3 regions of the Mesorhizobium sp. BR1-1-4 genome follow, and region 3 is predicted to be linked to each of the others. Evidence: predicted binding sites of a transcription regulator. Region 3 holds the regulator's gene; each other region holds the start of a gene.

Region 1 (9,919 bases), on a different contig from region 3:
CCTGCTCTGCCGAATGCCTGGATCGGCTTTGTGGTACGGATGGTCAGCGTCACGGGTGTCGCCGAATTCAGCTCTTCGGTGATGATCAGCGGATCGTCCTTGGTTCCGATGCCGGAGGCTCCGGTGATGCGGAAACCGCCAAGCTCGTCGGAGAACGAGTACGCGCCTGTCGCCCAGACCTTCACTTCATCCGCGACGGCATGACCCGGGCTCGACGCCAGAAGGGCCAAAATAAGCGCCCGGCAGGCCCGGCCGGGCGTTGATGGAAAGCGCGTCGAAGAGAAGCCGCCTGGCCCGGGAATGCGCATGGCGGGAAGTATGGCCGATAAGCAAGCCGTCGAACAATAGAAAACGCAAGCCTGGCGGGTCGCGCCGCGCGGAAATGGCCTCTCTGCCGCGCAAAGCGCGACTTTTTGGCCAAATCGGCATTGTCACGTATGCGCCGGTTTCCTGTCGCCAATTGATGCGCTATGCAGCGCAGGAGCCAGCAAGATACGCCAACGGCGGCAAGCCAGTGCGGAGGGGTTGATGAGCGATATCGAACGCGAAAGCATGGAATTCGACGTGGTCATCGTCGGTGCCGGACCGGCCGGCCTTGCCGCGGCCATCCGCCTCAAGCAGGTCAATCCCGAGCTCTCCGTCGTCGTGCTGGAAAAGGGCGGCGAAGTCGGCGCCCACATCCTGTCGGGGGCCGTCGTCGATCCGATCGGCATCGACCGGTTGCTGCCTGGCTGGCGCGAGGAGGATGGTCATCCCTTCAAGACGCCGGTCACTGCGGACCATTTCCTGGTGCTCGGCCCCGCCGGTTCGTTCCGCCTGCCCAACATCTTCATGCCGCCGCTGATGAACAACCACGGCAACTATATCGTCTCGCTCGGCAACGTCTGCCGCTGGCTGGCTGGCAAGGCCGAGGCGCTCGGCGTCGAGATCTACCCAGGCTTTGCCGCGGCCGGCCTGCTCTACAATGAAGAAGGTGCCGTCACCGGCGTCGTCACCGGAGACATGGGCGTCGAGAAGGACGGCACGCATGGTCCAGGCTTCGCGCCGGGCATGGCGTTGATGGGCAAATATGTGCTGATCGGCGAAGGCGCGCGCGGTTCGCTGGCCAAGCAGTTGATCGCTAGATATAAACTCTCCTATGGCCGCGAGCCCGGAAAATACGGCATCGGCCTCAAGGAACTCTGGCAGGTCAAGCCGGAGAACCATCGGCCGGGGCTGGTGCAGCATTCCTTCGGCTGGCCGCTGGACATGAAGACTGGCGGCGGTTCGTTCCTCTATCATCTGGAGGATAATCAGGTGGCGGTCGGCTTCGTCCTCCACCTCAATTACAAGAATCCCTATCTGTCGCCTTTCGAGGAATTCCAGCGCTTCAAGACCCATCCGGCGATCGCGGGCACGTTCGACGGCGCCAAGCGCCTGGGCTACGGCGCGCGCGCCATAACCGAGGGCGGCTGGCAGTCGGTGCCGAAATTGTCGTTCCCGGGCGGTGCGCTGATGGGGTGCGCGGCGGGCTTCGTCAACGTGCCGCGCATCAAGGGCTCCCACAATGCGGTGCTGTCGGGGATGCTGGCGGCCGAGCATGTCGCCGAGGCGATCGGCGCCGGCCGTACCAATGACGAGCTTTCCGCCTATGAGGATGCCTGGCGGGCGACCGACATCGGCAAGGACCTGAAGAAGGTGCGCAACGTCAAGCCGCTGTGGTCGCGCTTCGGCACCATCATCGGCGTCAGCCTCGGCGGCCTCGACATGTGGCTGAACACGCTGTTCGGCGTCTCGCCGTTCGGCACGCTGAAGCACGGCAAGGCCGACTATGCCACGCTCGAGCCTGCCGCCCAGCACAAGAAGATCGTCTATCCGAAGCCGGATGGCGTGCTGACCTTCGACCGTCTGTCCTCGGTGTTCCTATCCAACACCAATCACGAGGAAAACGAGCCGGTCCATCTGCTGGTCGGCGACATGGACCTGCAGAAACGCTCGGAACATGATGTCTTTGCCGGACCTTCCACACGCTATTGCCCGGCCGGCGTCTACGAATGGGTCGACAAGGACGGCAACGCCGCCGCCGACCCGCAGGCGAAGGATGTGCGCTTCGTCATCAACGCGCAGAACTGCGTCCACTGCAAGACCTGCGACATCAAGGACCCGAACCAGAACATCGACTGGGTGCCCCCGCAAGGCGGTGAAGGACCGGTCTACCAGGGCATGTGACCCCTGCGCCGCCGGGCCGTCCAGGGCGCGGCAGCAAAATTGCAGCGGAGTTCTGGCTGCGAGAGCATGCAGCGCAGCAGAACCGTTGAAACTATCACCGGCTTATGGTTCCCTTCTCCGGGGACAAGGAGAAGGCCGATGCGCCGGACAGTTCTGACATGCCTCGCCGTCATCGGGACACTGTGCGCGCCTGAGGCCTTGGCCGGCACCAGGGCAATCGTCCAGACGCGGACCTACGACATCACGGGAAACTCGGGTACGGCCTTCATCGACGCGATGGACAGCAAGGGGCCCAAGCACGGCTTCATGACGCATGCCATAGCCACAACCGCCTATACGGTCGACTGGGATCTCGGCGGAGGCCAGGACAACGGCGTCTGCCGGCTGCGGCGGGTCAACGGCACGCTCAATCTGTTCTACACCTTCCCTCGCGTCGGCTCGCCCATGGCGCCGACGTTGAAGAGGCGTTGGAACAGGTTTTTCGCCGGTGTTCGCGCCCATGAGGAAACACATGGGCGCATCGCCAGGGAGATGATGCGCGTGACAGAAAGGTCGATAACTGGCCTGCGGGTCGCCAACGACCCGTCATGCGACAAGGCGCGCGGCGAGGCTCGGCTTCGCATCAAGGCCGTTTATGCAGAATATGAGGCGAGGCAAAACGCCTTCGATCGGCGTGAGCATCGCGATGGCGGCCATGTCGAACATCTGATCGCTGCCTTGATCGGGAAACCTTGAACGAGCAATCCGTTCGCCATCTCAACGCTTCGCCGCGGCGCGGGTGCTCCATTCGTTGATGCGTCAGCCGTGCGGCTCAGCAGGCAAACCGTGCGCCGCGAGCGCGGTGGCGTGCCCATCCTCAGGCTGTTTCTCATCGGACCGGACCGAGAATTCGACCAGCACCGGCAGGTGGTCGGAGCCGGTATCTTCCAGCCGCGTCGAAGACAGGATCGTCACGCCGCCTTTGCTGAACACCTGGTCGATCGGCAGGCCTGCATAGCGGCGCAGGAAGTCGGGCAGTGTCCGGTGGATCCACGTCGGGCCGGCGGAAGGCATGAGTGTCAGCCCGCCGAGAGCCGCGACCCGCCGCACCGCGGCACTCCACGGCACGGCGTTGCAATCGCCTGCCATGATCGCGGTCTCGCCGAGCGCGGCCAGTGGCTGCGCCAGTTCGCCGATCTGCCAGTATTGCTCCTTCGGCCAAGGCCAGCTCAAATGAATCGCGGCGACATCGACATCTGTGCCGCCGAAGTCGACCGTGGCGATAGCCATCGCGCCGCGCGGCTCGCAGCGCGGCGCGGCGTCGGCGGCAAAGGGCCGGCGCGACAGCAGCGCCACGCCGAACATGCCGTTGGGGTAGGGGCAGAGGATTCGGTAGGGGTAGGCGCTGGCGATGTAGCCAAGCTCGGTCGTCCACATCTGCGACACCTCGTCGAGCGTGATCACGTCCGGATTGGTGCGGCCGATCAGTGAGAGCACTTTCTTAGGTGTCGGGTTGTTGAAGCGCAGATTCATCTGCAGCAGGCTGTAGACGATCTGGCCGGTCGGCTTGGCGGCCGCCTGTTGTGGCCACCATTTGGGCAGCGCACCCGTCGTTGTGGCCAGGCAGAAAATGGCAAAAAGCAGCCCAGCCGCGGCTTGCAGCCGAAACGAGCTGGCGAGCAGCGGCAGCGCCAGAAGTGCCATCAGCACGCTGAGATGAATGCGGAAATGCGAGAAGGAATCGAACGCCGGGTGCAGTGCGCCGAAAAATCCGGCCAACAAAGCGGCCGACAATGCCGTCATCGCCAGGAATGCCAGCCCAGCCGTCATGTTCAAGCGCGCGCCTGTTGCCATTGAGGTCGTGTCTGCGAGGTTGTATCCGCTGAATGCCGCCTGTCGGTCCGTTCGATTTGCTTATCGGCCAAATTGCGGCCTGAGCAAGACGACGAATTGCCTCGCCGAGGCTTCGCGGTCGCCTACTGGAATGCCGTTTCCGAAAAGCTCCGGAGCTTGCGCGAATGCAGCCGCTCCATCGGCATCTCCGCCAGCTTCTCCATCGCCCTGATGCCGATAGTCAGGTGCTGCGCCACCTGCCGCTTGTAGAATTCGGTTGCCATGCCAGGCAGCTTCAACTCGCCATGCAGCGGCTTGTCGGAAACGCACAGCAGCGTGCCGTAGGGGACGCGGAAGCGGAAGCCATTGGCGGCGATGGTCGCCGATTCCATGTCGAGCGCAATGGCGCGCGACTGCGACAGGCGCTGCACCGGTCCGCGCTGGTCGCGCAGTTCCCAGTTGCGGTTGTCGATGGTGGCGACGGTGCCGGTACGCATGATGCGCTTCAAATCATAGCCCGACAGGCCGGTGACCTCGGCGACGGCTTCCTGCAGCGCGACCTGGATCTCGGCCAACGGCGGGATCGGCACCCAGACCGGAAGATCGTCGTCCAGCACGTGGTCCTCGCGCACATAGGCATGCGCGAGCACATAGTCGCCGAGCGCCTGGGTGTTGCGCAGCCCGGCGCAGTGACCAAGCATCACCCAGGCATGTGGCCGAAGCACAGCGATATGATCGGTGATGGTCTTGGCGTTGGAAGGACCCACGCCGATATTGACCATGGTGATGCCGCCATGGTTCGGCTTCTTCAGATGGTAGGCAGGCATCTGCGGCAGGCGCTGTGGCGCTACGCCTTCGCTGGGCGCGCTCTGCCCGGCCCGGGTGATAACGTTGCCAGGTTCGACAAATTCCGTGTAGCCGTCACCGCCCTTTTCCATCAGGTCGCGGGCGCGGGCGACGAACTCGTCGATATAGAACTGATAGTTGGTGAACAGCACGAAGTTCTGGAAATGCTGCGGGCTGGTTGCGGTGTAGTGCGTCATGCGGTGCAGCGAATAGTCGATGCGCTGCGCCGTAAACGGCGCCAGCGGCCGGGGCTCGCCGAAGGCCACTTCGAACGTGCCATTGGCGATCTGATCGTCGGTGCCGTCGAGATCCGGCACGTCGAACAGGTCGCGGATCGGCCGCTTGATGCGTTCGGCATCGGCGCCGTCAACATAGGTGCCTTCCAGAAAAGCGAAATGCAGCGGGATCGGCGTGGTCGATTCCGAGACGGCTACCGACACGCCGTGATTGCGCATGATCAGCCGAAGCTGCTCGATGAGGTAGGTCTCGAACAGGTCCGGCTGGGTAACCGTGGTGGCGAAATGACCTGGTGTTGGCATGTGGCCATAGGCCTGGCGCGAATCGACCTGGGTGAACGAACTCGTGGTGACGCCGATCTCGGGGTAGAAGGCCCGGTAGCGCTTGCTGCTGTCGCCGCCGGCGGCTAGGGCCGCGAAAGAATCGCGCAGAAACTTGGTATTGCGGTCGTAGAGCACCTGCAGCGCGGCAACGGCCTTTTCGGCGTTATCGAAGCTTTGCCGGCCAAAGGGCTCGGGCATGACGACAGATTCGATAGCTTGGGGATAGATTCGCTTTTCCATGGCTCAATATAGAGACTTGGACGGGCGGTTGGGAGGGGGCTCGCCGCCGAAGGCGCTCAAAGCGCCCTTTTTTCTTCAACCCCGCTGCAGGCTGACCAGCAGTACGAACCCGACGCCGGACTTTCTGAGCGCCGGCGCCTCGATCGTCGAGCCGCTATCGGCGCGCATCATCGGCACCGCCAGGACCGGAGCGGCCAGAAGTATCAGGATGAGCGCCGCCCGCGGCAGGAGCCGGAGGGTCTTGGAGAGGTTGGCGGCGATGCGGTTCATGATCTCTGTGCTTTTCTTTTCGAGGTCCGGGTTCTCTGCTTCAGTGACGAAAATCGGTCGGGCAGGCGAGATGGCACATTCTGGTGGCGCCGTCCCAGGAGCGCGGGGAACGGCCCGCTTCGGCGACAAGGATGGCGAAGAACATTCCAAACAGGCTCATCAGCAGGCAGACGATGGCGAAGCGGCGAGCAAGCATTGGGTCCGTGTCTCCTTCAACACGCATGAGAATGCCCTGACGCCTCTGAACCGGCTCTGATGCCGGCGTTCATCTGCCGTTCAAATTGATTGAAGGGATGTTGACTGGGTTGCGGCAAGCAGAATGCCGACCGAGCGCTGCCTGCTCATCGACAGAACGAAAACGGGGCCCGCCAGGCCCCGTTTAGAGATCACACGGAAATGGTCGCTTAGAGTTTGTGCCAGGTCTGGCTCTTGCAGATCAGTCCGCCGAGCACGCAACCGCTCATCTTGAGCGAGGCGCCCGACAAGGTTGCCTTGCCCGAATAGGTCTTGTCATTTGCCGGATCGGTGATGTTGCCGGTGTATTTGTTGTCGCCGGCCGCCTTGAGCGAGCCGATGGTCTTGCCGGCATATTTGCCTGATTTGAGCGTAATGGAGAACGAGCTGCTGCCTGAAATGGCAGCGGTGTCGCCGGCTTGCGTTTTCCAGTTGCCCTCGATCGGATCGGCCCACGCCGCGCCGCTCAGGATCAAAGTGGCCGCCAGGGCCAGGCTCACTTTTCGAAACATGTCTTCCTCCCTTTGGATAGCCGGCCGAATGCTCCGCCTCGCCGGTCTGCCGCTTACGCAAACGTAAGCTAATCCAGCTTCCGTCAAAACGAAAGCGGTGCCGCGACGGAAGGTTTTGGCATTTCGAAAGCGCCTGAATTCGCCCTGTCGGCCCGGAAATGAAAACGACCAGCGCCTCGTGTTTGCTTTCTAGGGTTAGCAGAGTGTTGACCGCGCGCTCGAAAATTTTCGGCAAATTTGGCGAAAACCAGCTGAATTGCTGGCTTCGTATCCTTAACGAATTTTCGCGTTTACCTCTTGTTTTAGCTTTGTTTTCCTCAAATTAAGCACGCCATTTAACGACGGATTCAAGCCTGCGCGGCATTCTCGAAAGCATCGAAAGAGCGGCCCGGACAAGACGAACGGAGGCAGCTCTCGGGAGCCAGACAGGGGACTAAAAATGGCACGTTTTGAAATGCTTGAAGCAGGCTTCGGCGCCATGGGGGCAACTGCCCAGGCCGACATTCTTTTCGAACTGGGCATGATGTATGCGACCGGCCGCGATTGCGAAACCGACGTCGTTGCCGCCCACAAATGGTTCAACATCGCCGCCATCAAGGGATCGGCCCGCGCCGCCGAGTTGCGCTCGGAACTCTCGGCGGCCATGTCGAAGGTCGAGATCGCCAAGGCGCTGCGCGAAGCCCGCGAATGGATGACCATGCACTGAGTTCCGCCAGACGGAGACGCTCCGGCCAAGACCGCAGAAAGACGGTCGGGCCAACAGGGAAAAGGCTGCGCAAACAGCCAGGCCACGGCCATCGACAACGAGAATGCGGCACGCCGACAGGTCCAAGCCGCGCAACGGACCATGATCCCGAAGACTCCGGTTTTCGGAAGGATCATGGCCAACATGAAGACAGGGAAGGTGGGTTGGGTTCACAGCGCGGGGGCGCCGGGGAAACAGCCTGACCGGCAAAAAGCCACGACCGGCCGGAACAAGGCTGGCGTGGCTTTTTGCGTGGATGAGGCCGCGCAGGCCCAATCGAGTGGCGCCAATGCGCCTAGACAGGTCCGATGAAGGATGAAATTGTCCCGCCTCTCTGGAAGAAGCGCGGCCGGGCGGCCGCGCGTGAGTGGAGGAGTTCTATTGTCATGAAAAAAATGAGTGTTTTGAGCGCGGCCATTTTCGGCCTGATGATGAGCGCGCCGGTCGCGTTCGCCGATGACATCACCATCTCGGTGGTCGGCCCGATGACCGGACAGCTCGCCACCATCGGCGATCAGTTCAAGCAAGGCGCACAGGCCGCCGCCGATGCCATCAACGCGGCTGGCGGCGTCAACGGTTCCCAGATCAAGCTCGACATCGAGGACGACCAGTGCGATCCCAAGCAGGCGGTGTCGGTCGCCAATCGCATCGTCGCCAACAGCGTCAAGTTCATCGACGGGCATGCCTGCTCGGGTTCCAGTATTCCGGCCTCGGCGGTCTATGCCGAAGCCGGCGCCCTGATGATGAGCCCGGCTTCCTCGAACCCGGTGCTGACCGATGCGGCCGCCAAGGCCGGCTGGTCGACAATCATGCGTCTCTATACGCGTGACGACGCACAGGGCGCCTTCATCGGCCCGTGGATCGCCAAGAAATACGCCGGCAAGAACGTCGTCATCCTGCACGACAAGAGCGCTTACGGCCAGGGCGTGGCTGATGCCGTCAAGGCGACCATGAATACCGGTGGCCTCAAGGAGGTCTATTATGACGCCATCAACCCCGGCGAGAAGGACTATTCGGCGCTTGTCACCAAGCTGAAGGATCTCAAGGCTGATGTCGTCTATTTCGGCGGCTACCACCCCGAGGCGGGCCTGATCCTGCGTCAGTCGGCCGAACAGAATTTCAAGTTCCAGCTGATCATGCCGGACTCGATCGCGTCGCCGGAATTCTGGCAGGTTGCCGGCCCGGCCGGCGAGGGCACGATGTTCGTGTTCCCGTCGGATCCGCAGGCAAAGCCGGAAGCCAAGGCAGCCGTCGAGAAGATCAAGGCCGGCGGCTTCGTGCCGGAAGGCTTCACGCTGTTCTCCTATGCCGTGGTCCAGGCATTCGCCGAAGGCATCAAGCGTGCCGGCAGCGACGATCCGGCCAAGGTTGCCGAGGCGCTGAAGAATGGCACGGCGATCAGCACCGTTGTCGGCGACGTCACCTTCGACGAGAAGGGCGACCTCAAGAATGCCAGCTACGACATCAACCAGTGGCATGACGGCAAGTACGCGCCGATCGCGCAGTAATCGCCCTGGCAGTCGGGTATTCCAAGGGAATGGCCGGGTTCGTCCCGGCCATTTCAGTTTGCGGTCCGCTGTGCGCTCCTTCTATCCGCCGGCGGCCGCGGTGGATGCGTTCTGGTCCTCGGCGAACCGCACCAGCACCGCGCCGTCGGTGACCTGTGCGCCTTCCCCGGCGATCTCGGCGATCACCCCGTCATGCGGGGCGGCGATGGTGTGCTCCATCTTCATCGCCTCGAGGATCAGCAGAGGTTGTCCTTTGATCACAGCGTCGCCTTTCGCCACGCGCACAAGCTTGACCAGGCCCGGCATCGGTGCGCGCAGGCTGCCGGTGGCGGCGGCCGCTTCATCGCTCCTGGCCAAGGGGTCCGGCACCGCGAAAGTATAGCCGACGGCGCCTTCGAACACCGTGATGTGGCCAGGCCAGCGGGCGAGGCGGGGAACGGCGCGAAGATCATGCAAATTGGTGCTGTCATAAGGCGCATCGAGCGCCACCTGGAAGCGCCCGTCCGATCGCACTGAAATCCTTGCCTGAATGGCTTCGTCGCCGAACGTCAGCCGCATGCGCTGCGCCCCGCCGTGGAAATGCGCATAGCCGGCGAGTGATGACCATGGGTCGTTCGACGACGGCAATGCTCCGGCACCCGAGGCCGCCATGGCGGCAGCCGAGATGATCTCGCCGGTCGGCGGCGCGACCGCCGTCAACGCCTCCTGGTGTCTGCCGATCAGACCGGTATCGATGTCTTCAGCCGCAAAATCCGGATCGGCGGCAAGGGCGGCAAGAAAAGCGGTGTTGACGGTGGAGCCGGCAATCTCGGTTTGCGCGAGCGCGGTGCGGAGCGCTTCCAGCGCCTGCCGTCTGTCTCCGGCATGGACGACCAGCTTCGCGATCATCGGGTCGTAGTAGGGCGAGATGGCATCGCCAGCCCGCACGCCGGTCTCGATGCGCATTGTTGCCCCGTCGGGCGCCGCGTCGGGAAACTTCAGGTG
Region 2 (9,919 bases), on a different contig from region 3:
GTGAGACGCCGAGCCGCAGGGCCCTGCCGAAGCGATCCCTGAGTTCACGGAGCAAAGCCAGACTGTCTTGCGCGCCAGTCGCCAGATCGGGCAGGACCGCCAGCGACATCCGGTCCCCCCATTCGAGCAGGTCGTCGCGCCGGAGCAGGGTGGCGCCCTTTTCGGTCTCGTCACGCAGATTGGCCTGGGTGAGCATGCGGCACAGATGGCCCCAGCCCGTGCGGTCCCTGGGGTAGGCGAGAATGTCCGGCGTGCCGTCGCCAAAAACCAGCCGGCAGCCGGGATGGTAGGCAAGCTTTTCGACCTTGGCCTGCTGCCAGGCGCGCACCACGCCGGCCACGCTGTTGCGGTCGGCGAGCCCGATCGCGGAGAAGCCCATGAGCTTGGCCGCGACCACCAGCTCCTCGGGCTTGGAGGCGCCGCGCAGGAAGGAGAAATTCGACTGGATGCCGAACTCGGCATAAGGAATGACGGTCAGCGCGTTCATGCGAAGACCCCATGCATGAACCAGCGCGGCGGGGTTTGCGAGACGCCGCCGTAAAGGCCTTGCCGGTAGAGCCAGTAGCGGCGGCCACCGGCATCCTCGATGCGGAAATAGTCGCGTGTCGACGCCGCCGCGTCGCCCGGCGCCTCGCGCCACCATTCGGCGGCGATGCGCTCCGGTCCTTCGGCGCGCGTCACGCGGTAAAGCGCGCGGCGCCAACGAAAATGCAGCGGCGGTCCCTCCGGCATTTCGGTGGCCGGCACCTCGATGGGCTCGGGCGAACGGAACAGCCGGATCGGTCGTTCCGGCGGGAAGATGGTCATCGGCGCCTGCATCCTGTCCGGCTTCTTGGGTGGTGTGGTCCGGCGCGGGGCTTCGGTGAAGGGAATGACGGCGACGGCGCGTTCCGGCAGGTGGCTTTCCACGGGAACCGGCTGCAGAACCGCGCCCTCGCCGAGGCGGGCGCGGATACGGTCGGCGAACAGGGCGATGTCGGCGCCGTCATCGGCCGCTTCGCCGGTCAGATCGGCCTGCTGCATGTCGAAAGCGGCGACGGCCAGCACCGAGAGGCGCACCAGGTCGAAGCCAAAGCCGGCATCGATATGCTGCTCGAGTGCCGCCAGCCTTTCATGGAACAATTTCCGGATCAGCAAGGGTTCGCGCATCGGCCGCGAGGTGCCGAGCGCGATGCGGCTGACGGCGCCGTCGACGCGAAAAAGCAGCAGCGCCAGGCTCCTTGCGCCTTCGCCGCGGCGTTCGAGGTCGGTCTTCAAGGTCGTCGCCAGCATGCCCACCAGCCGCTCTATCTCCTCCGTCAGCGTGACGGGCTCGGCGAGATGACGCTCGACCGAAAGCGGCGCGACGGGAAGACGCGGTGAGATCGCCTCGTCGAGACGGCCAAGCGCCTGGTCGAGGCGCTGGAGCAGCAAAGCGCCGAAGCGGCGGGCGAGCGGCGCGCGCGGTGCCGCCATGACGGCGCCCGCCGTGCGCAGCCCCACACTTTCCAGGCCGGTACGGGTTTCCGGCGCTATGCGAAGGGCGGCCAGCGGCAAGGGGGCGAGCAGGGCTTCCTCCTCGCCTGATGGAACGATGCGGTCGCCGCAAAAGCGGGCCGCCGCCCAGGCCGCCCCGGGCGTGCCGGCAAGCCCGGCGCGGACGTCGAAACCCTGCTGGAAGAAGCGCGACAGGATTTCGTCCAGCATGGCGCGTTCGCCGCCGAACAGATGGGTGCAGCCGGTGACGTCGAGGAACAGGCCGTCGATGCCGTCCAGCGCCACCAGCGGCGTGTAGCGGTCGCACCAGTCGGCAAGGCCCTCGAGCAGGCGCCGGTCGGCCTCCGGATCGGCTTCGACGATGTCGATCGACGGATGCATGGCGCGCGCATCGGCAATCCCCATGTCGCGCTTCAGGTGCAGCGCCTCAGCCCGCGCGTCGAGGGCCGAGATGCGCTGCGCGTTGCCCTGGCGATGGCTGATCACGAGCGGTGGATGAGATGGCTGCGGATGATCCGGCGGCCGGGAACGCCAGGATTTCCCCAGACGCTGCCGCAGGATCCTTTCGGTCGCGAGATAGGGAAACCACAGGGACAGGATTCTCTGCCCATTCGTTGCTTGCCCTGCTTCTTTCCTCGCCCCTTCTTTCATCGAATCTGCGTTCATCGGGGTTCCACTCCAGTGTGAATTGTCCAGGCAGGGCCGTGCGGCTCTTGCCGATGCTGATGGTGAAGGCCGGGTGGCCGATCGAGCCGGCGAGCGGCCCGGCGACTGTTTCGCGCGGTACGGCCGGCGCCGACGCGACAATCAGACGAACAGGCGCCGCCGTCGGTTCGGGCTCGGCCGCCTGCCGCAGCAGGAACACCGGCCGGCCGGCACCTTGCGCCCGCGCATGCAGGCGGCGTGTCGCGGTCAGGTCCAGCCGCTGCGGATTGCCGCGGATCTCCAGGATGACGGCGGCAAGCGCGGTCATGCGGGCCGCCTCCTCGGCGATCCACAGCGCATCGACAAGCCTGGGCGCCTCGGAAAACAGCAATTGCCCGGGCTCGATGCCGAACGAGGCATGCAGCCCCCTGGCATAGGGAAAGCCGGCCTCGTGGAAAATTTCCGATGTCCCGATCCACAGGATGGGCAGTCCCTGCGCCTGGTTGAGGATCAGGCTGACGATCGACAGAGCGAAACCGGCGACGGCGCCCGCATCGCGGGTTTCCAGGCCATGGATTTCGGTCAGGGCGGCTTTAGGCAGGCCGCCGCTGAGCGAGGCATCGAGCCGCTCGATGCCGATGGGCAGGAAAGCATCCGGCAAGGCCGCGGCAAGGCCGCGCCGGACGATCGTCAGATCGCTGCCGGCGTCAGCATCAAGGGGCGCGCCAGCCGGCGCCTGCAGGCGCTCGGGCAGTGTTCCCTCGATCTTCGCGATCTGGCGGCGCAGGGTAAAAACAGTCTCCCGCGCCACGGCGGTCATCGCCATGACGGTCAGCTTCCACTCACAATTGTTCCTGTTATGTTCCTATAGATTCCAGAGGGGATCGGAAGAGTCAAGCAGAGTCATCAAGGAATTTATTCCTCTTCCTGCGCGACACCGGCGTGCAGGCGTCATTTGCCTCGACCAGCGCGAACGCCTATATGCCGGGATCAAAGGACAAAGCATGGCCCGCATCTACAAGACCCGCACCTGGCATGGTGAACTTGCGCCCTCGATGGAGGAATTGGAGTTCCTGGCCCTGGAGGCCTACGCCCACCTGCCGGAGGATTTTCGCAAGCTGACCGGCGAGATCGTCATCCAGATCGCCGAGTTCCCGACCGACGAGATCATGGACGACCTGTCGCTGGAAACGCCGTTCGACTTGCTCGGCTTGTTCGAGGGGCGCGGCATCGCCGAACGCTGGAACCCGCAAACAGGCGAAGGCCCGAACCGCATCACGCTCTACCGCCGCGCCATGCTCGACTACTGGGCCGAAAACGAGGAAACGCTGGGCGACATCGTCACCCACGTGCTGATCCACGAGATCGGCCACCATTTCGGCCTGTCGGACGATGATATGGAGAAGATCGAAGAGGCGGCGGAGTAGCCCTCGGCGTTTCCCTACCAGTCGCTGAGCTTCGTATCCGGCCCGTATTCCTGGCCATCGACATCCTTCACCACGGCCTGGCCGCAGCGCATGGTCTTGGTCTTCTTGTCGTAGGCGTAGGTCGGCGAGCCGAACAGGTGCCAGCCCTTGTTCAGCGCCGCCGTCACCTTATGGCAAAAGCTGGCGTCGTCCGGGGCGGTGAGAAAGCGGTAGAGTTTCATCGTCCAATTCCTGTCGTGTATCCCAAATCGGCGAATATCATGCGCCGATGGCGGCCGCTTTCGCCAGAAGTTTTTCGGCCTGCGCCAAGTGCAACCGCTCGACCATCCTGCCATTCAGCGCGATGACGCCCTTGCCACTGTTTTGCGCAAGCGCGAAGGCATCCTTCACCGCGCGCGCCTCGGCCAGCGCCTGCGCCGACGGGGCGAAGGCACGGTTGGCCGCCTCGACCTGCGATGGATGGATCAGCGTCTTGCCGTCGAAGCCCATGGCGGCGGCCTGCGTGCACTCACGCGCGAACGCGTCCGGGTCGCGGAAATCGTTGAACACCCCATCGAGCATGTCGATCCCGCCGGCGCGTGCCGCCAGCAGCATCTGCATCAGCCATGGCAGCAGATAGGCGCGATCCGGCGTCGCCAGCACGCCGGTATCCTTGATCAGGTCATTCGTTCCGGCGATGAAACAATCCAGGCGCGAGGCGGGGTCGCGGCCGAGTTCGGCGATGGCGCCGATGTTGAGCATGGCCTTGGGCGTCTCGATCATCGCCCATAGTTTCACGCTGTCTGGGGCAAAATTATCGTCCAACACATCGCCGACTTCGAGCACGTCACGCGGCGTGTCGACCTTCGGCAGCAGGATGCCGTCCGGCTCCGCCTTGGCCACGGCCGCAAGATCGTCAGTGCCCCATTCGCTGGACAGCGCATTGACGCGTACCACCATCTCGCGGCGCCGGCCATTGGCATCAGGGCGGTTGGCGAAAATGCCGGCCAGTTTTTCGCGCGCGGCGATCTTGTCGGCGGGGGCGACGGCGTCCTCGAGGTCGATGATGACGGCGTCGCAGGCAAGCTGCGCGATCTTGGCCAGCGCCTTGTTGTTGGAGGCCGGAACATAGAGCACGGAGCGGCGCGGGCGGTAGATTTCGGTCATTCCAGATCTATGCCGTGTGTGATTGGTCGAGGCAAGCCGCCAGCCCTGCACGAAAACTGCACGCGCCTGCCGAAAACCTCCTCCAATCCGCCGCATCGCTTTCCTGCAGGCCTGCGACACAGGCGGCATGCACAAGCGAGCAAAACCCCGTCTACCTTACCGACTGCGCAGCGAAGGCTGGTGGCTGGTCGACCCGCAACGCGCCAACCCCGCTGCAATTCCCATCCCATTTGTCCGCAAGAGCCCGCCGCCATGGCGAAGGAACGCCATCAGGAAGATCAGGCCGTGACCTCTTTCTTCCGCGCCGCGCCAAGCTATTGCAGCCGCTTCGGCGTCGCCGTGCTGCTGGTCGCGCTCGCCGATTTCCTGTTCTACGGCCAGCCCGCCGGGATCACGGTTTTGCTGTTCGCCACGCTGATTGCCGCCACGGTGATTGCCGTGCATCCCGCCGCCTTCAGCGACGGCAAGGTGTGGCTCAAGTCGGCCGCCTTGCTTGTCGCGCTGTTGCCGCTCGCCGAGACTGTCAGTCCCTTGTCCGTCTCGATCGCCCTTGCCGCGCTGGTGGCGTTCGCGCTTTCGCTGAGCGGCCGCCCGTGGCACGGCATGGCGCGAATTGCCGGCCAGATCGTGCTGTTCGGACTGGCGGCGCCGTTCCGGTTCCTCAGCGATTTTCTCCAGTGGCGAAGAGCGGCGCGGCGGTTCGGCGGACATCGCATAAGGCTGGCGGCAATCGCGGTCTGGGTAATGCCGCTGACGCTGGGCGCCGTCTTCGTCGTCCTTTTCGGTGCCGCCAATCCGGTCATCGAAGACTGGCTGTCGCTGATCGACGTCTTCAAGCTGCTCGACCTGATCCAGCTGACGCGGATTGCCTTCTGGCTATTCGTGCTTGCCGGCGTCTGGGCCTTTCTGCGGCCACGCCTGCCGCGCTTTCAGCGCCGCATCGCCAGGCCAAACCACCCTCCTGCCGATGCCCAGCCAGCGGCCGACAGGCACGCCGTCGAGGATATCGTCTTCGGCAAGGCCGCCATCCTGCGCGCGTTGATCGTCTTCAACATTCTGTTTGCGCTGCAGAGCGGACTCGACGCCACCTATCTGTGGGGCGGGGTCGCGCTTCCCGATGGTTTGAGCTACGCCGCCTACGCGCATCGCGGCGCCTATCCCTTGATCGTCACCGCGCTGCTGGCCGCCGGCTTTGTCCTTGCGGCGCTGAGGCCCGGCAGCGAAACATCGGCCGACCCGCTCATCCGCCGGCTGGTCTATGCCTGGGTGGCACAGAACATCATGCTGGTCGTCTCGTCGATCCTGCGGCTCGACCTCTATGTCGGCATCTATGCGCTGACCTACTGGCGCGTCGCCGCTTTCGTCTGGATGGGACTGGTGGCGGCCGGCCTTGCGCTGATCGTCGCCCGTATCGCGCTCGGAAAATCCAGTGAATGGCTGCTCTCCGTCAATCTTCTGACGTTATCCCTGACGCTTTATGCCTGCTGTTTCATCAACTTCGCAGCCATGATCGCCACCTACAATGTCGACCATTCCCTCGAAATGAGCGGCCAGGGCATCCCGCTCGACGCCTGGTATCTCCGCTCGCTCGGGCCGGACGCGTTTCCGGCGCTCGATCGCTTCTTCGATCGTCAGCGCGGGACAGCCAATGCCGGTGCCGTCGGCGAACTGGCAAGGTTGCGCGGTGTCGATGAAGGCTGGTATCGCAGCCTGCAGGAAAACTGGCGAAGCTGGAGCTTCCGCGACTGGCGCCTGCTTCGCTATCTCGACAACAGGCGGCCTATTGTTCCCAGCGTCGCAGAACCCGTGCCGGATCGCTAATCCATGCCGCATCACATCCTCGTCGCCGACGACGACCCGCATATCCGCGAAGTGATCTGCTTCGCGCTGGAAAAGGCCGGCATGAAAACGGCTGCCGTCTCCGATGGCGCCGCCGCCCTGCAGGCAATCGAACGAAGCACACCCGACCTTGTCGTGCTCGACATCGGCATGCCGGAGATGGACGGGCTGGAGGTCTGCCGGCGGCTGCGTCACACATCAGACGTGCCGGTGTTGTTCCTGTCCGCGCGCGACGAGGAGATCGACCGCATCCTCGGGCTCGAAATGGGTGGCGACGACTATGTCACCAAACCGTTCAGCCCGCGCGAACTCGTCGCCCGTGTCAACGTCATCCTGCGCCGCGCCCGTCCGGCGGCGCCGGAACTGGCCGACGACAGGCAGTTCGCGCAGGGAAAGCTCACCCTGGCGCCGGCCAGCCACGCGGCCGCCTTCGACGGCAAGCCGCTCGCCCTGACGGCGATCGAGTTCTCGATCCTGAAAGGGTTTCTGGCGCGGCCCACCCATGTGCTCGACCGCGACGCGGTGATGGCCAACGCCTATGCCGGCAAGATCCATGTCGCCGACCGCACCGTCGACAGCCATATCCGCAACATCCGGGCCAAGCTGGCGGCCGTGGGGTGCCCGGAGGTCATCGAGACCGTGCATGGCGTCGGCTTCCGGCTCGGCCGATGCGGCTGACGACATCAAGCAAATCGATTGGCAGCAAGTGGATCGGCCGCAAATGGCGGCCGCGCCTCGCCACGGTCGTCGTCGCCATCCTGATCTTGGTAATGTCCCTGCCGCTGGTCGGCCTGTTCTTCTTCCGCCTCTATGAGAACCAGCTGATCCGCCAGACCGAGGCGGAACTGATCGCACAGGGCGCGGCCGTCGCCGCCATCTATGCGCAGGAGGTCCGCGACGCCGGCATTTCACCGGAAAAGCTTGGCGTGGCGATGCCGCCGGCCAATGGCTATGCGAGCCGAGGCGCCAATCTCGATTCGCCCTATCGGCCGATCGAGCCGCGGCTCGATCTCGCCTCGGACTACGTGCTTGCGACCCGGCCGGCGGGGATTCCCGCAACGATCGATCCCGCTTTCGCCGCGATCGGCGCGCGGCTGGCGGGCATTCTCGACGCGACGCAGAAGACCACGCTGGCCGGCTTCCGGCTGCTCGATCCCCAGGGTGTGGTGATTGCCGGGCGCGACGAGACCGGGCAGTCGCTCGCTGGGGTCGAGGAGGTGCGCGCAGCACTTGCCGGACGCTATGCCAGCGCGCTCCGGCTGCGCATCCCCAACCAGCCGGCGCCGCCGCTCTATTCGGTCAGCCGCGGCACCAAGGTGCGCGTCTTCGTCGCTTTGCCGGTGGCCGTCGACGGCAAGGTCGCCGGCGTGGTCTATGTCTCGCGGACGCCCAACAACATCATAAAACATCTCTATGGCGAACGCGGCAAGGTGACGGCGGCGGCGATCGCCATTCTCGGCGGCACGCTGCTCATCGGCCTCGTCTTCCTGCGCACCGTCAGCCGGCCGATCTACGCGCTGATCGACCGCACCCAGCGCATCGCCGCCGGCGAACGCGACGCGATCCGGCCTCTCGACCACCATGGCACGCGAGAAATGGCGGAGCTTTCCGCCGCCTTTCTCGACATGGCCGAAAAACTGCAGGCGCGCTCGGACGCCATCCAGACCTTCGCCACCCATGTCTCGCATGAACTCAAATCGCCGCTGACGGCGATCCAGGGCGCGGCCGAACTGCTGCGCGATTCAGGCAGCGCGATGGACGATGACGAGCGGCGGCGCTTCTCCGACAATATCGTCACCGATGCATGGCGGCTCAACCTTTTGGTCCGGCGGCTGCTCGACCTGGCGCGGGCCGAAAACCTCGCACCCAGCGGCGAGAGCACCTCGGTCGGCGCGGCGCTGGCCCTGCTTCCCGTCGACACCAGGCTGGCGGTTGAAGTCAAGGCCGGTGGCGACCTGGCCTTGCGCATCTCGGCCGAGAACGCGGCGATCGTGCTTGCCAATCTCATCGACAATTCCGCCAGACACGGCGCGACGCTGGTTTCGATCACCGCCGCAAGTGCCGGCGGCAAGGCGACCGTGCTGGTCGGCGACGACGGCGCCGGCATCTCGCCAAGCAACCAAGCGCGCATCTTCGAGCCGTTCTTCACCACGCGACGCGATACGGGCGGCACCGGCATGGGGCTTGGCATCGTGCTGGCCCTCCTGAAAGCGCATGATGGTACGATCCGGCTGGTTGACTCCGAGCGCGGCACGCGCTTCGAGATCACTTTGCCGGTCGCGTAGATTGCGAACGGCGGATCGGAGAAAAAAGTGCGCTACGACATCGTCATCATCGGCGGGGCCATCGTCGGGTCCTCGATCGCCTACTATCTGCGCGAGGAAGGGTTTTCCGGCTCGATCGCGCTGATCGAGCGCGACCCGCAATTCGCCCATGCGGCGACGACGCTGTCCATGGCCTCGATCCGCCAGCAATTCTCCATTCCGCAAAACATCCGCCTGTCGCAGTTCACGCTGAAACTGTTTCGGCGGCTGAAGGAAGAATTCGGCACCGACGCCGATATCGGTTTTCGCGAGGGCGGCTACCTCATCCTTGCCGGCGAGGCCGGGCTGCCGATCCTGAAAGCCAACCACGAAGCGCAGGTCGCCGAGGGCGCCGACATCCTGCTCGAGGACGCCGACCAGCTGACGCGCCGCTTCCCCTGGCTGTCGGCCGAAGGCATCACCGCCGGCGCCTATGGCCGGACCGGCGAGGGCTGGTTCGACGCGCATGCCATGCTGATGCTGTTTCGCAAGGCGCTGCGGCAGAAGAAGATCGACTTCATCAGCGCGTCGGTCACCGGCGTCGAGCGGCAGGGTGACCGCGTCACCGGCGTCAGCCTCGACAATGGCGATCGGCTCGAGGCCGGCACCGTCATCAATGCCGCCGGGCCGAATGCTGGCAAGGTCGCCGCCCTTGCCCAGCTTTCGCTGCCGGTCGAGCCGCGCAAGCGCAACGTCTTCGTGTTCGACGCGCGGGACAAATTCACTGACATGCCATTACTGGTCGATCCCTCCGGCATCTATGTCAGGCCGGAAGGCTCGGTCTACCTCACCGGCGGCGCCGAGCCGGAAGAGGGCGACGGCCCGGCCGACCCCGGGGATTTCGACGTCGACTGGCCGCTGTTTGAAGAGGTGATCTGGCCGGTGCTGGCAACCCGCATCCCGGCCTTCGAGGCGATCAAGGCTACGCGCGCCTGGGCCGGGCACTACGACTACAACACGCTGGACCAGAACGCCGTGATCGGCCCGCACCCGCAAGTGACGAATTTCCTGTTCGCCAACGGATTCTCGGGCCATGGCCTGCAACAGGCGCCGGCGGTCGGCAAGGCGCTGGCCGAACTGATC
Region 3 (9,919 bases):
TCCAGCACCAGACATCGGAATTGTGGATGAAACTCGCTTTGCACGAGATTGGCGCGGCGATCCGCTCGATCCGTGCCGACCGCCTCGAACCGAGCTTTAAGATGCTGTCGCGTGTCGCCCGCATTTTCGAGCAGTTGAACAATGCCTGGGACGTGCTGCGCACGATGACGCCCAGCGAATACACCGAGTTCCGCGACGCGCTCGGCCAGTCCTCGGGTTTCCAGTCCTGGCAGTATCGCGCCATCGAGTTCATGGCCGGTAACCGCAACCTCGCCATGCTCGGGCCGCACAAGCACCGGCCGGACCTCAGCCAGAAGCTGGAGGCGATCCTGGCCGAGCCGTCGCTCTACGATGAAGCGCTGCTGCTTCTGGCCCGCAATGGCTTCGACATCGGGGTGGACGCAAAGCGCACGGATTGGCGCGAGACGCGGACCGGGAACGAAGAAGTCCTGGTCGCCTGGCAGACGGTGTACCGCGATCCGCAGCGCTACTGGATGTTTTATGAACTGGCCGAGAAGCTGGTCGACTTCGAGGACTATTTCCGCCGCTGGCGCTTCAACCACGTCACCACCGTCGAGCGCATCATCGGCCTGAAGCGCGGCACCGGCGGCACGTCGGGTGCCTCCTATCTCAAGAAGATGCTCGAGGTCGTCCTGTTTCCGGAACTGTGGATGGTTCGCACCCGGCTCTGAACTCTTTGTTTTGGCACGGTTTTGGACGGAAACCGCGTCACATTTTTCCCGGCTTCGCGCCGGCTTCAGGTCACCGCCGTCTTGACCGCGAAGCGTGCATCCTGCCAGGCGCCAGTGCGCAGGATATCTTCCAGGACCTCGACCGCCTGCCAAACATCGGCGTAGCCGACATAGAGCGGGGTGAAGCCGAAGCGGATCGTCGACGGCGCACGGAAATCGCCGATCACGCCGCGCTCGATCAGGGCCCGCATCACCTGGTAACCGTTGGGATGGAGGAAGGACACCTGGCTGCCACGCTGATTGCCGTCGCGCGGGCTTTCCAGCTCCAGGCCGTAGGCGCCGCATCTGGTCTCGACGAGCTGGATGAACAGGTCGGTGAGCGCGATGCTCTTCTTGCGCACCGTCGCCATGTCGACATCGTCCCAGATATCCAGCGCCCCCTTCAGCGCCCGCATCGATAACACCGGCTGCGTGCCGCACAGGAACCGGCGGATACCGCTGCCGGCCGCATAACCCTGCTCGAAGGCGAAGGGCCGCGCATGGCCCCACCAACCGCTGAGCGGCTGCTGGACTTTATCGTGATGACGCTCGGCGGCGTAGATGAAGGCTGGCGCGCCCGGGCCGCCATTGAGATATTTGTAGGTGCAGCCGATGGCGAAATCGGCATTGGCGCTGTCGAGCTCGACAGGCAGCGCGCCGGCGGTGTGGCAGAGATCCCAGACGATCAGCGCTCCGACCTGATGGGCCTTGCATGTCAGTGCCGCCATGTCGCGCAGCTGGCCGGACTTGTAGTTGACGTGGTTGACCAGGATGACCGCAACGCGCTCGTCGATCAGCTCCTCAATGGTCGGCGCATCAACGCCCTCAAGCCGCAACACCGTGCCGGGGCGCGTCGAGGCCACGCCTTCGGCCATGTAGAGATCGGTTGGAAAGCTGTCTCCCTCGGCGACGATGACCGAGCGGTCCGGCCGCATGCCGAGTGCGGCATGCAGCACCTTGTAGATGTTGATCGAGGTCGTATCGCAGACCACCGTCTGGCCGGCCGCCGCGCCGATCAGCCGCCCCAGTTGGTCGCCGAGCGCGACCGGCATGTCGAACCAGCCGGCGGTGTTCCAGGCACGGATCAGATCCTGTGCCCACTCCTGGGTCGCGGCTTTCCGCAGCTCGTCGAAGACGGCGGGTGCTGCGGCGCCGAGTGAATTGCCGTCGAGATAGATCACGCCTTCCGGCAAGATGAACCGGTCGCGCATGGCACGCAGCGGGTCCGCCGCATCCATGGCTTCGACGGCTGCGAGATCGAGCGTTGCAGGCATAATTTGTGACATTCCCTGGTTATTCACGCCTTGGTCATTCACGCCGGTTACTCACGAATCGCTTCGCGAACCGGTGCGGAACCCCGGCTGCGCTTGAGGCTGGGCAAGGCAAGCATGGCCAGTACGAACAGGCCCGTGGCAAGCTTCAGGTCAGGCGGCGGCATGCCGGCCGCAAGGCAGAACGACACCAGCTGGTAGTAGATGATCGCGCCGGCGAAGGGCGCCAGCAATTGCCGCCACACCGTCTGCTTGCCGACGACGGCTTCGCCGATCATCAGCGCGGCAAGGCCGTTGATGAGAATTCCCAGGCCCATATTGACGTCGGCGAAGCCTTGCGACTGCACCATCAGCGCACCGCTTGACGCCGAAAAAGCGCTGGCCAGCCCGACACCGCCTATGGTCGCGGCCCAGACATTGATGCCTTGCGCCTCGGCCATGTCAGGATTGGCGCCCACGGCGCGCACGGCAGTCCCCTTCTCGGTCCTGAAGAACATGTAGAGCAGCATGAAGGCGGCAAGCGCGAGGAGACCCGCGACGACGATCTTGCTGGCGGGGAAACCCGGCCGCGCGAACGGCACCCAGTCGAACACCGAGGGCGAACCGAAGACGGACAGGTTGGACTTGCCCATAATGCGAAGGTTGATGCTGTAGAGCATCGTCATCATCAGGATGCCCGCAAGCAGCGTGTGGATGCGGAAGCGCAGATGGATGAAGGCGGTGCAGCAGCCCGCCGCGAAGCCAGCGACAAGGGCGGCAGCAACGCCCATCAGCGGCGATGCGCCGGCGGCAAGGAGAACGCCGCAGACGCAGCCGCCCAGCGGAAAAGCGCCTTCGCTGGTGAGATCGGGAAAATTCAGCATGCGAAACGGGATCATGATCCCGAGCACGACAAAGGCCAGGATCAGGCTTTGCGCCAGGGTGACCGGCATGATCGCGACGAAGCTGGTGAGAACGTTCCCAACAAAACCCATGATGATCAGCTCGCCAGCAACATGCGATCGGTCTTGACGGAGAAATGGCCGATCAGATCGATAACCGTGACCCTCGCCTTCTCCCGCCCGGCGACTTCCAGGAGCACCCGGCCCGCATCGAGCATGATCACCCGGCTGCCATAATCGACGGCGTGTTGCATGTTGTGGGTCACCATCAAAGTCGTCAGTTTCAGCGCGTTGACGGCGCGCACGGTCGCTTGCATGACGATTTCGGCCGTGCGCGGGTCGAGGGCCGCGGTGTGCTCATCGAGCAGCAGCAAGTCCGGCGATCCGCCGACCGCCATGATCAGCGACAAGGATTGCCGCTGCCCGCCGGAGAGCAGGTCGACGCGCGTGTCGAGACGATTTTCCAGACCGAGACCCAGGATCGACAGGCGTTCCCTGTAGGATGCAAGCCGGGTGGTGTTCAGCCCCGGGCGCAAGGTGCGCTTTTGGCAGCGCAAATCGGCCAGCAGCATGTTTTCCGCAACTGTCATGCTGGCGGCGGTGCCGCGCATCGGGTCCTGGAACACGCGCGCCAGTTTCGCGGCGCGCTTGTGCACCGGCATTGCAGTCACGTCGGCGCCGTTGATCAGGATCTGGCCGGAATCGAGGATCAGGGCGCCGGAAATGGCGTTGAGCATGCTGCTCTTGCCGGCCCCGTTTGAGCCGATGACGATGCCGAACTCTCCGGTGGCCAAGGACAGGCTGAGACCGTCCAGCGCGACCTTCTCGTCGGCCTGGCCCTTGTAGAACACTTTGCGCGCGGATCGAATCTCGAGCATCGTTTCTCCCTGACCTCGGGATGATGGCGCCGACGCCGTCACCCCAGCAGTTCCGATGTTAGTCGACGATGCAGTCGCAATCGGCCATTGAAGCCGGTATCTCGATGCCGAACGCGGCCATCGCCTTGCGCGAGATCGTTGCCATGTGGTCCTTGTAGGCCGGGCGCGACGGCACGATCGTCTTGGGATCCTTGCCCTTGAGGATCTCGGCGGCGATGTTGCCGGCGTTGACGCCGACCTGGGTGTAATTGACCGCGAAGCTCGCCGGCACGGTGCCGTTGCGGACCGCGCTGTCATCGGAGTTGACGACCGGGATACCGGCCTGGCGGGCGGCTGCGGAGACAGCGGCGATCGCCGGCTGGATCAGGTTCGAGGCCGGGCCGTAGATCACGTCGGCCTTGCCGGCGAGCGAAGCGATGCGTTGCTGGATGTCGTTGACGTTGTCGATGCCGACCTCCACCACCTCGAAACCGGCGGCCGGTGCCGCCGCCTTGATCTTTTCGACCAAGGCAACGTCATTGGCCTCACCGGGATTATAAGGCACGCCGAAGCGCTTGGCGTTCGGCAGCAGCTTCTTGGTGAAGGCCATCACCGCGGCGACGTCCTGCAGATCGCTGGCGCCGGTCATGCCTTCGTCTCCGGCGTCCCATGACGGCACCAGCTTGGCCGCCACCGGATCGGTGACCGCGGCAAAAACGATCGGAATGCCGGAACCGGCGAGCGCTTTCTTGGCGATCTGCGAGACCGGCGTGGTGATGGTGTAGATCAGCTTGGGCTGCTCGGCCTGCAGCTTGGCGATCATCTGCGGCACCAGCGACGCATCGAAATTGGTGTGGCTCTCCGTGTAGACGACGTCCTTGCCCTCGACGAAGCCGTTATCCGTCAGCGCCTTCTTGAAGCCGGCTATGGCGGCGTTCAATTGCGGATGCTCGCCGAAATTGGCAATGCCGATACGGATCTGATCGGCCGCGGCACTGCCGGCACTGACCATCAATGCGCCTGCCAGGGCCAAGCCCGACAACCAAGCGGATTTCGACTTCAACATCATTTCCTCCCAGATTTGATCAGGGCCGCTTGGAAACGCGGCTACTACGGCGATCATGGTGAGTCCGCTGGTCTGTGTCAAACATTATATATAATTGTTGCTGTGACGCACTATCATATATACTTTTCGCCAGACGACGGATTGATCACCATGCTGAATGAAACGAGTTCCACAAAAACGGAAGCCGCCTATCAGCTGTTGCGGCGCGACATCCTGACCACGCGCCTCATGCCCGGCGCCCCGCTCAAACTGAGTGCGCTGCGCGGCACCTATGGCGTCGGCTGGACACCGTTGCGCGAAGCCCTGTCGCGGCTCGAGGCCGAACGCCTGGTCACCGCGATCAGCAATCGTGGTTTTGCCGTGGCTCCGGTGTCGCGGGCCGAGCTGGAGGATCTGGCACGCGCCAGGATGGTGATCGAGATACCCCTGTTCCTCGAATCGATGGAAAAAGGCGGCAGGGAGTGGGAGGATGCCGTGGTCACCGCCCACTACCGGCTCTCGCGTTGCAAGACGGCGGTCGACGATCCCTCGGACGCGGCCGTCGACAGATGGGACGAGAACCACGAGGCTTTCCATGCGGCGCTGCTGAGCGCCGCCACATGCGACTGGCTGTTGCGGTTCCGCTCGACGATCTCGGATCAGCTGCGCCGGCATCATCGCTTTCTTGGTCTGGCGCCGACACTGCGGGCCGCGGCCGGCCTCAAGGATGGCTATGAAGAGGCAATCGAAGCGCTACGCGAAGCGATTGCGATCGAACACCATACCGCGATCATGGAAGCGGCGCTCGACCGTGACGTCGAGCGGGCCAAGGCGCTGATGACGGCGCATATCGGCTACACACTGCACGTCTATGTCCACAGCGAAGACAGCGGCGCTACCAGATACGCCGCTCGCGCCGGCAGCTTGAAGGCGGGTTCGGGATAACTTCAGCGCTTCCGCGACGCCTATTCGAACGCGCTGGCCGGAGTGCGCCGAACGCCCCGATCCATGGCCGCCCGAAGCTACCAATCGTTGGCATTTTGGTTTCGTTTCGTTCCGCGAATAATGGCTCCGCGAATTATACGTCCCTCCGAGGAGAAGCCTTCCAACTAACTGATGCCAAAGCCTCGTCGGCGGATGGGCCACAGGCCATTAACCAAAACGATTTCAATGCGCCTGCCGACGGCGGAAAGGACTGGTTGCCGCCCGCCGTCGCGGGCAAAAAACTTCAGACCCCTTAACAAATTCATTAAACTTTAAACGGTTGCAGAACACAACTGGAACAGATAGTGTTTGTTCTGGGTTTGTTTTTTCGATTCTGGTTCAACCTTTCGTTCAATGTCTTGGGGGCCGCCATGCTGACACGCAAGCAACATGAACTGCTGATGTTCATCCACGAACGGCTCAAGGAAAGCGGGATACCGCCTTCCTTCGACGAGATGAAGGAAGCACTCGATCTTGCCTCCAAGTCGGGGATCCATCGCCTGATCACGGCCCTGGAGGAGCGCGGCTTCATTCGCCGGCTACCCAATCGGGCGCGCGCGCTGGAAGTGCTGCGGCTGCCGGACTCGATCGCGCCGGGCCTCAATGCGGCAAAGAAGTTCTCGCCAAGCGTCATCCAAGGCAGCCTTGGCCAAGGCAGTCTCGGACGCCAGATCAGGCCGGCCGCTGCGCCTTCGCGCCTGCCCGCGGCCGGCAACGACGACGACGCGGTTTCAGCCGTGTCCATCCCGGTCATGGGCCGTATCGCCGCCGGTGTGCCGATCGATGCCATCCAGCATCAGACGCATTCGATCTCGGTGCCGCCGGACATGATCATGGGCGGCGAGCACTATGCGTTGGAGGTCAAGGGCGACTCGATGATCGAGGCTGGTATCTTCGATGGAGACACGGTCATTATCCGCAATGCCGACACGGCAAGCCCGGGCGAAATTATCGTGGCACTGGTCGACGAAGAGGAAGCGACACTGAAGCGGTTCCGCCGCAAAGGCGCTTCGATCGCGCTCGAGGCCGCCAATCCAGCCTACGAAACGCGCATTTTCGGGCCGGACAGGGTCAAGGTACAAGGCAAGCTGGTCGGGTTGATCAGGCGCTACTGAACCGGCTTGTCATCGGGCTTGTCGGGTTTTTTGTACGGCGGCAGCCCCCTCGCCTCGCGTGAGAATTTTCGCTGTTCGTGCCAGGGCCGATATGGTCCGTCGACGGCAAATGCGATCGCGGCCCGGGTCGTGGCCGACTGGGGATTGAAGAAGACGGCAGCGCTTCCCTTGCGGGCGAGCTGCCGTTTGGTGACGACGAGAACCAGTGGATTGTGGCAGGCGTCATAGGCGGTTGCGTCATTGACGATGATCAGGTCGGCGAAAGCGCAGGCTTTCCAGGTGGTCTTGCGGTCCTCGACATAGGCAATGATCGCGCCGGAAGGGTGCCTGGCAAGGCACAGGCCTTCGCGGCAGTAGAAGGGCGATCCCGGCGGCAGGTCGGTGGGACTGGCAACATCGAATTGCCTGTCTGTCGTGTCGAACATTTCCGGTTTGACGATTGTTTCGGAGATCAGGGCGCGCTTCCAGTTGTCGGTTGCGAATTCGTTCGGCCGTTCCCGGTTGACGGCCAGTTCGCCATTGCCGATCGGCAGCGCGACCAGCCGCGCATCTTCCGAGATCAGCACATCGGGCGCGCGCGTGTGCGACACAGTCAACAGGCCGGCGAGCGCGAATGGCAGCGCCGCGAGCCGCAGCCATGTCGTCGCCATCGTCGCGATAACCAGCGCGACGGTGACCAGCAGCACGGATTGCTGCGAAATCAGCCCGACTCCATCGACCGGAGAGCGCTCCGATATCCACGCCGACACGGCGATCATTGCTGTCAGGCCCTTGCCCATGAGGTAGAGAGCCGGCCAATCCAATCCGAATGGCATCAACAGCGCGCTGGCGACGGCCAGGAACATCACGACCGATACGATAGGCATCACGGCCAGATTGGCGAACAGGCTGAGCGGCGATACCCGCTGGAAATGCCAGATGGCAAACAGTGCCGTGGCGCTGCCGGCGATAATGGACGTCATGGCCAGTCCACCTGTCGCCAGCAGGAATTTTCGCGTCAGGAACCCGGGCAGCGATCGCTTTGGCGGCGGTGGCCGCGTCTTTCCCGCACGGTGATCGGCCCAGCCGGCATAAGCGCCAACCAGGGCCGCGGTCGCGGCGAACGACATCTGAAAGCTCGGGCCGACGACCTCATGAGGCGAGACCAGGATGACGGCGATCGCCGAGATCCCCAGATTGCGCATGGTCAGCGCAGCGCGATCGAAGAAGACGGCAATCAGCATCACCGCCAGCATGATGAAGCTGCGTTCGGCGGCAACGACGACACCGGAAATGATGAGATAGGCCGCGATCGAGAACAGTGCGGCGGCGGCCGCGTATTTCTTCACCGGCCGGCGCGCGGAAAAGTCTGGAAACAGCGCGAAGGCACCACGCAGCAGACCCATGATGGTGCCGGCCACAAGCGCCATATGCAGTCCCGAAATAGAGATGATGTGATAGATGCCGGTACGCCGCATCGCTTCATTGATTTCATCGGGTATGCCGGCGCGCACGCCGACGATCAGCGCCGCCGCGATCTCGCCTTCAGCGCCGCCGACGCTGCCCCTGATGTGGTCGGCGATGGCTTCGCGGGCATTTTCGATGCCTGAAAAAAGGCGAGCCGATAGCGGCATCTCACCGTCGTCGGCGGAAACAACCGTTGGATTGCCGAGAAAGAAGCCGCTGCCGCCGATGCCGGCGAAATAGCTGTCAAAAGAGAAGTCGTAGCTGTCCGGCCGCACCGGGCCGGTCGGCGGCAACAGTTTGGCGTAGCCTGTGATGAGCGAGCCGGCGGTCATTCCCGGCGGTATCTTGCGTGCGGAAAGCCGGACCCTTTCCGGCGCATAGCGCAGTTTCGGCCGGGCGGTCGAAATCACGTCCATGGTCAGCCGGATGCGGCCGCTCTCCATCTCCTCGATCGAGACCACGCGGCCGGTCAGTTGCGTGGAGATTTCCGAACCCAGCATCCGGGTTCCGGCTCGCCATGTTTCGACCTTCGCCGCGAGCAGGCCCAGCGCGCACAACAGCACTGCCATGAGACACAGATGGGTTTTGGGCCAGGAACGCGAGACGAAGGCACAGACCGCCATCAGCACCACGACCGCGACGGGCTTTGCAAAGTCGGGCTCGGACGCCAGCGAGAAATAGGCGATCGCCCCAACGGCCAGACAGACCGGCACCAGCAGGAACGCGATGCCTCGGTCGAGTTCAAGCTCCGCCGCCCGGGTCACGCCATGGCGCAGGCGAGGCAAGGATACCAGGCCGATTTGCCGGCGCACGCGCACGATCCTGCCCGCGGCAGGAGCCGGCGCCGGCGCCTGCCCACCTGCCTGCAGCGACCTGGTCTCGGGTGCAGCCACGAGCGGAGATGGCAGTGGGATCGTCGCAGGCGCCGCAAACAGGGATCGCTCGCTGACGCCGATAGCGGCATCCTCGCCCCGATCCGAGCCCCGGCCTCGTCCAGTCATCGGGTCTGCCCCTTGCACCCTCGACGTCCTATGCTACATGAACGCGCAACGCGCGAAAGTCCGCACGCTCCGCACCCAGCTTCAGACGTTTTCCGAGAGTTCCATGCCCGACAAGGTCATCACCCGTTTTGCCCCCTCGCCGACCGGCTATCTGCACATCGGCGGCGCGCGCACGGCGCTCTTCAACTGGCTCTATGCAAAGCATACCGGCGGCACGATGCTGCTGCGCATCGAGGACACCGATCGCGAGCGTTCGACCGATGCGGCCACATCGGCCATTCTCGATGGCCTGACCTGGCTTGGCCTTTCGTGGGACGGTGACGCGGTCTCCCAATTCGAGCGCGCGCCGCGCCATCGCGAGGTGGCCGAGGAGCTGGTGCGCCTGGGCAAGGCCTATTACAGCTACGAGACTTCAGCCGAGCTGGAGGCAATGCGCGAGGCTGCACGCGCCAAGGGCCTGCCGCCACGCTATAACGGCCATTGGCGTGACCGCGACCCCTCGGAGGCGCCGTCCGGCGTCAAGGGCGCCATCCGCATCAAGGCACCGACCGAGGGCGAGACGGTGGTGCAGGACCGGGTCCAGGGAGA

Evidence for each region. The regulator LexA, encoded in region 3, represses DNA repair genes until DNA is damaged. The targets are predictions, from matches to a motif close to TGTTCNNNNTGTGTTCNG.
Region 1: the regulator LexA is predicted to act here: its motif matches at 6,981-6,998, upstream of LB571_RS23465 (sel1 repeat family protein).
Region 2: the regulator LexA is predicted to act here: its motif matches at 2,971-2,988, upstream of LB571_RS02420 (ImuA family protein).

The regions. Positions count from the first base shown of each region.
Region 1 is NZ_JAIUIB010000011.1:179,061-188,979, forward strand. Features, by position in the region: gene LB571_RS23425 (hypothetical protein) at 1-308, opposite strand, end outside; gene LB571_RS23430 (electron transfer flavoprotein-ubiquinone oxidoreductase) at 529-2,208, shown strand; gene LB571_RS23435 (DUF922 domain-containing Zn-dependent protease) at 2,347-2,943, shown strand; gene LB571_RS23440 (endonuclease/exonuclease/phosphatase family protein) at 3,007-4,017, opposite strand; gene LB571_RS23445 (AMP nucleosidase) at 4,164-5,624, opposite strand; gene LB571_RS23450 (hypothetical protein) at 5,742-5,936, opposite strand; gene LB571_RS23455 (hypothetical protein) at 5,977-6,132, opposite strand; gene LB571_RS23460 (DUF2147 domain-containing protein) at 6,341-6,682, opposite strand; gene LB571_RS23465 (sel1 repeat family protein) at 7,122-7,388, shown strand; gene LB571_RS23470 (branched-chain amino acid ABC transporter substrate-binding protein) at 7,814-8,935, shown strand; gene LB571_RS23475 (acetyl/propionyl/methylcrotonyl-CoA carboxylase subunit alpha) at 9,017-9,919, opposite strand, start outside.
Region 2 is NZ_JAIUIB010000001.1:481,057-490,975, forward strand. Features, by position in the region: gene LB571_RS02410 (error-prone DNA polymerase) at 1-487, opposite strand, end outside; gene LB571_RS02415 (DUF6504 family protein) at 484-1,962, opposite strand; gene LB571_RS02420 (ImuA family protein) at 1,904-2,947, opposite strand; gene LB571_RS02425 (metallopeptidase family protein) at 3,126-3,548, shown strand; gene LB571_RS02430 (DUF1737 domain-containing protein) at 3,563-3,769, opposite strand; gene LB571_RS02435 (HpcH/HpaI aldolase/citrate lyase family protein) at 3,807-4,694, opposite strand; gene LB571_RS02440 (DUF4173 domain-containing protein) at 4,980-6,515, shown strand; gene LB571_RS02445 (response regulator transcription factor) at 6,519-7,211, shown strand; gene LB571_RS02450 (ATP-binding protein) at 7,202-8,818, shown strand; gene LB571_RS02455 (NAD(P)/FAD-dependent oxidoreductase) at 8,846-9,919, shown strand, end outside.
Region 3 is NZ_JAIUIB010000009.1:168,009-177,927, forward strand. Features, by position in the region: gene kynA (tryptophan 2,3-dioxygenase) at 1-692, shown strand, start outside; gene kynU (kynureninase) at 758-2,005, opposite strand; gene LB571_RS20690 (ABC transporter permease) at 2,053-2,976, opposite strand; gene LB571_RS20695 (ABC transporter ATP-binding protein) at 2,982-3,761, opposite strand; gene LB571_RS20700 (ABC transporter substrate-binding protein) at 3,820-4,806, opposite strand; gene LB571_RS20705 (GntR family transcriptional regulator) at 4,957-5,730, shown strand; gene lexA (transcriptional repressor LexA) at 6,141-6,884, shown strand; gene LB571_RS20715 (ComEC/Rec2 family competence protein) at 6,878-9,331, opposite strand; gene gltX (glutamate--tRNA ligase) at 9,435-9,919, shown strand, end outside.